DNA from 2 places in the Stenotrophomonas sp. NPDC077420 genome. Region 1 is predicted to be linked to the other one. Evidence: riboswitches for the same ligand, from Rfam matches in the RefSeq annotation. Region 1 holds a riboswitch; the other holds the start of a gene.
The links. A riboswitch is a leader RNA that binds a small molecule or an ion and turns the genes downstream of it on or off. The one in region 1 is predicted to bind glycine.
Positions count from the first base shown of each region.

Region 1 (4,105 bases):
CCGGGCCACCGCCGCCGTGCGGGATGCAGAAGGTCTTGTGCAGGTTCAGGTGCGACACGTCCGAGCCCCACTTGCCGGGCTTGGCCACGCCGACCAGCGCGTTCATGTTGGCGCCGTCGGTGTACACCTGGCCGCCATGCTTGTGGATGATCTCGCAGATCTCGACCACTTCCTCCTCGAACACGCCGTGCGTGGAGGGGTAGGTGATCATCAGCGCGGCCAGGCGGTCGCTGTACTTCTCCGCGTTGACGCGGATGTCTTCCACGTCGACGTTGCCGTTGGCGTCGGTCTTGGTCACCACCACCTTCATGCCGCACATCTGCGCCGACGCCGGATTGGTGCCGTGCGCCGAATCCGGGATCAGGCAGACGTCGCGGTGGCCTTCGCCGCGTGAGCGGTGGTAGGCACGGATCGCCAGCAGGCCGGCGTATTCGCCCTGCGCGCCGGAGTTCGGCTGCAGGCTCACCGCGTCGTAGCCGGTGCATTCCACCAGCATCGCTTCCAGCCCGTCGATCAGTTCCTTGTAGCCGGTGGCCTGGTCGGCCGGGGCCAGCGGATGGATGTTGGCGAACTCCGGCCAGGTCACCGGGATCATCTCGGCGGTGGCGTTGAGCTTCATGGTGCAGCTGCCCAGCGGGATCATGGTGCGATCCATGGCCAGGTCCTTGTCCGCCAGCGAACGCAGGTAGCGCAGCAGTTCATGCTCGCTGTGGTGGGTGTTGAACACCGGGTGGGTGAGGAAGGCGCTGGTGCGCACCTGGGCGGGCGGCAGCGCGTCGGCGGTGGCCGCGTCCAGCGCGTCCACGTCGACGCTCACGCCGAACAGCTGGCCCAGCGCGACGATGTCGGCGCGGGTGGTGGTTTCGTCCAGGCTGATGCCGACCGCTTCGCTGTCGATCGCACGCAGGTTGATGCGCGCGACGGCGGCCTTGGCGTGGATCGCCTTGGCGTCGATCGCCTTGACGTGCAGGGTGTCGAAGAAGTGCTCGCCGACATTGATGCCGGCGCCCCGCAGGGCAGCAGCCAGGATCGCGGCCAGGCGGTGGGTGCGGCGGGCGATGCGGGTCAGGCCTTCCGGACCGTGGTACACCGCATACATCGAGGCCATCACCGCCAGCAGCACCTGTGCGGTGCAGATGTTGGACGTGGCCTTCTCGCGGCGGATGTGCTGTTCGCGGGTCTGCAGGGTCAGGCGGTAGGCGGCATTGCCCTGCGCGTCGACCGACACGCCGATCAGGCGGCCCGGCATCGAGCGCTTGTAGGCATCGCGGCAGGCCATGAACGCGGCGTGCGGGCCGCCGAAGCCGAATGGCACGCCGAAGCGCTGCGAGTTGCCGACCACGATGTCCGCGCCCCATTCGCCGGGGGCGGCGATCAGGGTCAGCGCCAGCAGGTCGGTGGCCACGGCCACCAGGCCGCCGCGCGCGTGCACGGCATCGGCCAGCGCCTGGTAGTCGCCGATATGGCCGAAGGTGTCCGGGTACTGCAGCAGCACGCCGTAGCTGTCTGCTTCCAGCGCTTCGGCCGGCGTGCCCACGCGCAGCACGATGCCCATCGGCTCGGCGCGGGTGCGCAGCAGTTCCAGCGTCTGCGGATGCACGGCGTCGTGCACGAAGAACGTGTCGGACTTCGACTTGGCCGAACGCTTGGCCAGGGTCATCGCTTCAGCCGCCGCGGTGGCTTCGTCCAGCAGCGAGGCGTTGGCGATCTCCATGCCGGTGAGGTCGGCACACAGGGTCTGGAAGTTGATCAGCGCTTCCATGCGGCCCTGCGAGATTTCCGCCTGGTACGGGGTGTAGGCGGTGTACCAGGCCGGGTTTTCCAGCACGTTGCGCAGGATCACGTTCGGGGTCAGCGTGCCGTAGTAGCCCTGGCCGATGAAGGTGCGGAACACCTGGTTCTTGTCGGCAATGGCGCGGATCTTGGCCAGCGCGTCCACCTCGGTCATCGACACGGGCAGTGCCAGCGGCGCCGGCGACTTGATCGAGGCCGGCACGATGGCGTCGGTCAACGCGTCCAGCGAGGCGTGGCCGACCACCTCGAGCATCTGCGCGATTTCGGCGTCGTTGGGGCCGATATGGCGTTCGACGAACGCGTGGCTGTGTTCAAGCTCGCGCAGGGAAGGGGCGGCCGTTGAGGGGCGGGTCTGGGACATGGCTGGCATCCAAAAGAGTGGGCACGCACGGTCGGAAGCGCGGACGGGGCGTGTCGCGGGCGACAACGATCCACCGGACCCTGCGGTCTTCCTGGGTGCCCCTCTGTCCTTTTGCCTGAGAGTTTGGAAGCACGCGGCGGCGTGCTTCGTGCCCCTTCGGCGCCGGCACTGGCCGGTCTCTCCAGAGTTTTGCTGCGGGTGGTATCGGGCCTGAGCGATTACGGGCGTTGCGCCTTCGGCAGCGGCACGTGAACACACGACGCCGCTTCTCCCACCATGTTGCCTGCCGATTATATCCCAGGGCCCCGCTGTACAGCCGCCGTCCGGCAGATGAACGTGCACCGTGTTCCATACCTGAATGTCGTATGCGGCATGGAACTGGCGGCCCCAACGGCCTATCATGGGGAGATCCTCGTATTCATCAGGCGCCACCCGCTCCGGGCCGGCGCCTTCCGTGCGTTCACGCACGGTCGCTGACGGAAGCCCCCGATGACGCCCGCCGCCCCTTCGAACCGCCGCCTGGCCCTGCTGCTTGCCGGCCTGGCCATGTTCGGTCCGTTCTCGATCGACACCATTTTCCCGGCGTTCCTGCTGCTGGGCGAGCGCATGCAGGTCGACCAGGTCGCCGTGCAGCAGACGGTGAGCGTGTACCTGCTGTTCTATGGGCTGATGAGCCTGGCGCACGGCCCGCTGTCGGACGCGTTCGGCCGCCGCCGGGTGATCCTGGGCGGGCTGGTGCTGTTCATCGCCGCCTCGATCGGCTGCGCGCTGTCACGCGACCTGACCACGCTGCTGGTGTTCCGCGCGCTGCAGGGCGTGACCGCCGGCGTGGGGGTGATCGTCGGCCGCGCGGTGATCCGCGACCTCTACCATGGCGCCGATGCGCAGCGGCTGATGAGCCAGGTGTCGATGATCTTCGGCATCGCCCCGGCGATCGCGCCGATCATCGGCGGCTGGATCCTGCTCGGTGGCGGCGACTGGCCGTTGATCTTCTGGTTCCTGGTGCTGTTTGCGCTGGTGCTGCTGGTGGCCACGGGCAAGTGGCTGCCTGAAACCCATCCGGTCGAAGCGCGCACGCCGCTGTCGGCCGGCGCGCTGCTGCGCAGCTACCTGCAGATGGGCAGCAACCCGCGCCTGCTGCGCCTGGCCGCAGCGGGCGCCTTCAACTTCTCCGGCATCTTCCTGTACATCGCCTCGGCGCCGGTGTTCGTGATGCAGCACCTGAAGCTGGGCGAGGGCGGCTTTGCCTGGTTGTTCATTCCCACCATCGGCGGCATGACGATGGGGTCGTTCCTGTCCGGGCGGATGGCCGGGCGGATCACCGCGCAGCGGCAGGTGGCCATCGGCTTTGGCCTGTGCGCGGTGTCGGCGCTGGTCAACCTGGCCTATGTCCTGGCGGTGGGGCAGATCGCGCTGCCATGGGCGGTGCTGCCGATCTTCGTCGGTGGCGTCGGCATGGCGCTGATCTTCCCGATCCTGGCACTGGCAGTGCTGGACATGTACCCGCACCAGCGCGGCCTGGCTTCGTCGATGCAGATGTTCATCCAGTTGATGATCAACACCGTGGTGGCCGGGGTGATCTCGCCGCTGCTCAGCAGCACCCCGCTGCACCTGGCACTGGGCTATGCCGGGTTCTTCGCCATTGGCGCCAGCTTCTGGTTCTGGGAGCGTCGCTGTGAACGCCGTCGCGAGGCGGCGGCTGGCCTGGCCTGAGCCCCCGTGCGCTATTCTTCTCCTATTGTTGCGGTACGGAAGTCCCCCTGATGTCGACCACCTCCAAATTGCGCCGTGACCTGCGCCGGCGCCGCGAAATCGAAGAAGCCAACCGCGAAAAGGCCCATGCCTCGCCGGTCGAGCCGCATGCCGAACTGCGCGACCAGCAGCGCACGCTGCTGGCGGGCGTGGTCCGTCGCGACGGCGAATGGGTGCTGGGCATGGATGGCCGCATTG
Region 1 covers NZ_JBITVZ010000016.1:353-4,457, reverse strand. The annotation lists gene gcvP (aminomethyl-transferring glycine dehydrogenase) at 1-2,164, opposite strand, end outside; glycine riboswitch at 2,249-2,350, opposite strand; gene ACIGII_RS14975 (multidrug effflux MFS transporter) at 2,645-3,868, shown strand; gene ACIGII_RS14970 (hypothetical protein) at 3,919-4,105, shown strand, end outside.

Region 2 (4,105 bases), on a different contig from region 1:
AACAGCAGGTGGACCAGGCGGGTGGATTCTGCTCCCCGCCATCCGACCAGCACGGTGTGGCCGGCCATGTCATACGCCATCTTGCCCATGTGATGTCTCTTCCAGAAAGCCAGAAGTGCGCCGCTCAGCTTGGCCAGCGTCGCGGCAAAGGTCGCCACTGCCACCGGCATCACGAACAACGCGGTGATCAGGCGTCCCTGGGTCAAGCCCGGGGACAGGTCGCCATACCCGATGGTGGTGGCGGTCGTGACGTAGAAGTACACGAAGGCATGCCACGCGGTGAGTTTCTCCTCGCCGCTGGCCGCGAGCAGGCACCAGCTGGCCAGCATGTGGACCAGCAGCACCGCCGCCAGTATCGGCCAGCTCACCCGCCGTACATGCAGGCGGAAGGCACTGGCCAGGCGCTGGATCAGGAACATGCCGCCCCCGAGGGTCAGTGCTGGCCGTCGCGCGGGCTGATCACCCCGACCAGCACGTCTCCCTCGGCTATCGGCACGGTGCCGGGCAGCAGGCCCGACGCCTGCTGCGGCAGCTGCCGGGGCTGCTTGAAGCGCGCCAGCACCGCTGCGGCACTGGAGGAATCTTCCAGCAGCCCGGCGGCCGCGAGCTTCCGGTTGAGGTCGCCATCGCCGGTCTCGGCCTCCAGTTCTTCAGCGGCGAGCATCTGGGCGCCCTGCTGGGCCTGGCGTGCCTTGATCCGCTCCAGCGAGCCCAGCGCGGTCGACATTTTGCTGCTGGCCCCGGCGTGGCGCGACGCGATGGCGGCCTGGGCACGTTGTACGGTATCGGTAGCCTTGACCTGGTCGACCTGCGCACGCATCTGCTTCAGCCGCGATTCGGTCCTGGACACCGTTGAACGCAGTGTGGCGATGCTCTGGTCCAGCTGGGCCCTGGCGTCGCGCGCACTGGCCTGCTCGGTCTCCAGCGGCGCCATTTTTTCCGCGACCTGCAGCGCGAGGGCTTCGTCGCCCTTGCCCAATGCGCCTTCGATATAGCGACTGTACTCGGCGATCTTGCGGTCGCGCGCGGCGATCTCGTTCTCGCTGAGCTTCGACTGACCCATCAGCCGGGCCAGGTCGACCTTGGACCGGTCCAGCTGGGTCGCGGCATCGCGGATTTCCTGGTCGAGGATCGTCAGCGCCTTGGCATCGACGATCTTCTCGCCTGCCTCGTGTGCGGTGCCGCGGAACAGCGTGACCAGCTTGAGAAAAATGCTCATCGATGAGGCCTCAGACGAAGTAGGGGCGCAGTGCTTCGACTGCGTCGATCGTGTTGGCGGCAAGCGCCTGGATTTCTTCGTCGATGGCGTCGATACCCGAGCGGGTCGACAGCTCGCCGAAGACGACGTAGTTCTCCACGCCATCGGCATCGGTGGTGATGCCCAGGTTCGACAGCGGGTTGATCGGGTTCAGCCGCATGCACGCGGCATCAAGGCCTGCCACGTCCGACACCTCGCTGGCTGGCACCAGGATCGTGGACACCACGATCTGCTCACCGGAGACCGCGATGATGATGTCCAGGTCACCGAACTCCTGCAGCTCGACCCGGACCGCAGGGGTCAGGCCTTCGATCAGTTCGACGCGCACGCCCTCGTTGCCGGCATGGCGTTGGCCCAGCTGGGCATGGATGTCGTGGATGCTCAAGGACATGGGACAGGTTTCCTGTGGTGGTGGGTTGGCAGCAGGACGGCCGGCTGCGCGCGTGCCGCCGGCGTAACCGGCAGCGCACTGAATCAGGTAAGGGGGGGTATAGCAGCGCGGGCCGCGGCGCGGTGGTCGCGCGGGTCCTGCGTTCACGGCGGTCCCGCACTCCTGGCGGGCATGTCCTTGTGCCTGTCTCCTGGTATGCCCGTTGGGGCTGGCCAAGCTTAGCGTTACGCCCGGTTCGGTGGAAGTGGCTTTCGCGTCGTCCGTCCCGGCACAGGGAAAGCGGCGAAAACGCCGCCGTTACGGGCGCTGCAGCCAGGCCAGCTTGCGGGCGCGCGGCTGGCGCTTGAGCTCGCATTCCGCCCTGGAGGCCGCCGACCGGTCAGGGTAGGCGCGCATCGCCAGCAGCTTCAGCGGCGGATTGGCGCGGGTGTAACGCGCGCCCTTGCCGCTCAGGTGGGCCTGGAACCGCGCCTCCACGTCATTGCTGATGCCGGCGTAATAGCTGCCGTTGCGACATTCGAGCAGGTACACGTACCAGGGGGCGGGTTCAGCGGGCATACCGGGATTATCCACCGGCACGGGCACGCTGGCTGCTAGAATCGGCCCCGGATGCAGGAGAGAGGCGCCGCGCCGGCGCCCGCCGAAGGCGCAGGCTCCCATAATCGCTCAGGCCGGTGGCGCGACACGCCATCAACCATGCATCCAACACGCCGATCTGGAGAGAGGTCTTCAATGACCCGCCGAAGGGGCACGTGGCCTGGCCACTGAACTCTCAGGCAAAAGGACAGCGGGAGCGGCAACGGAATCCCACCCCATGACAGTGCTGCGGCGCTGGCGCGTGCGCGTTTCCGTCCCTGCCTTCCCTCCGGAGCCGCTGCATGCTGCTGTCCATCATCTACCTCATCGCCATTTCCGCCGAAGCCATGACCGGTGCGCTGTCTGCCGGTCGTCGGCGCATGGACCTGTTCGGCGTGGTCATCATCGCCTGCGTCACCGCCCTGGGCGGCGGTTCGCTGCGCGACATCGTGCTGGGCCACTACCCGCTGGGCTGGGTCAAGCACCCCGAGTACCTGGGCTTCACCATCTGTGCGGCACTGATCGCCACCTGGGTGGCACGCTGGATGCACCACTTCCGCCGCACCTTCCTTGTGCTCGATGGCCTGGGGCTGATCTGCTTCACGCTCATCGGCTGCGCGGTGGCGCGCGATGGCGGCCACGCCGCACCCATCGTGCTCATCGCCGGCATGCTGACCGGCGCTTTCGGCGGGGTGCTGCGCGATGTGCTGTGCAACGAAGTGCCGCTGATCTTCCAGAAGGAACTCTATGCGGTGATCACCCTGCTGACCGGTGCGGCATGGCTGGGCCTGCTGGAACTGGGGGTGTCGCTCAACGCCGCCACGCTGGGGTGCCTGGGCGGCGGCTTTGCGTTCCGCCTGCTGGCGATCCACTTCAAGTGGGAAATGCCGAAGTTTGTGTACCGCGACGAGGTGCATTGAAGCGCACCGACCAGCGGTCGTCACTTACGCTTGGTGGCTGAGGGGCAGCATCAGCGTGAGCGGGTGGATGGGTGAAGCGATGAAACCGTGCTTGAGGTAGAACGCCTTGGCGGGCTCATTGATGGCATGGCAGAGCAACGCGCGTGCGCCGACCTGAGCGCACGCCTGCAGCGAACGCAGCACCGCATCCTTCAACAAACCCTGGCCAATGCCCTGTCCCGCCCTGTCCTCATGTACCGCCAACCGCCCCAACACGATGACCGGAACAGGATCGGGCATGTTGCGGCGCATTCGTCCGGGCGCGGCTTCATGCGCTATGGAGCCGGCTGAGAGCGCGTAGTAACCGACAACGCGACGCTGCTCGTCGCAGGCCACGAAGCATCGTGATGCGCCGGATGCCTGGTTCTGGCGTGCACGTTCAAGCAGCCATTTCGCCAGGGCGGGAGCGCTGCAGCGGACGTCATCCAACAGATGATCCGCGTGCAGCGGTGTTGGAGCGGAGAGCCACAAGGGCTCAGCGTTCCCAGGGCGCCGGCGTGCTCAACAACCGGCGCAGGGCAAGGTTGTCCTCCAGCGGTGCGTCCAGCAGCGCGTTGAAGCGCTGCACCTGCTCGGCATTCAACGTGAACTGCGTCTGGTCGGCCAGCACCTCTCGCGCCCGGTCGCACGCGGCATCCAGGATGAACTCGGTGCGATTCAAACCACTGATCTCTACTGCACGATCGATCAGAGCCTGCTTATCGGCGGGTGCGCGGAAATTGATGACTTTGCTTGCGGTTCCCATGGGAAGCACTCGCACGTTGCTGGATTGTGCATACATCGTACATACAACCTGTAGGCCCCTCAAGTGGGGCCTGCAGTGTCCGCTTCCGGCCGCGCAGTATCCAATTGATTCTATTCAATAAAAGCAGACTTCCGATAGCGCCTTACTTTCGTGGCGCCGGCGGACGCCGGGCGGCC
Region 2 covers NZ_JBITVZ010000005.1:103,406-107,510, forward strand. The annotation lists gene ACIGII_RS06970 (potassium channel family protein) at 1-419, opposite strand, end outside; gene ACIGII_RS06975 (PspA/IM30 family protein) at 434-1,219, opposite strand; gene ACIGII_RS06980 (DUF2170 family protein) at 1,230-1,649, opposite strand; gene ACIGII_RS06985 (GIY-YIG nuclease family protein) at 1,947-2,207, opposite strand; glycine riboswitch at 2,259-2,333, shown strand; glycine riboswitch at 2,355-2,445, shown strand; gene ACIGII_RS06990 (trimeric intracellular cation channel family protein) at 2,528-3,145, shown strand; gene ACIGII_RS06995 (GNAT family N-acetyltransferase) at 3,170-3,613, opposite strand; gene ACIGII_RS07000 (DUF1778 domain-containing protein) at 3,660-3,965, opposite strand.
Region 2: linked by a shared signal. The riboswitch ahead of ACIGII_RS06990 (trimeric intracellular cation channel family protein) and the one ahead of gcvP (aminomethyl-transferring glycine dehydrogenase) in region 1 are both predicted to bind glycine.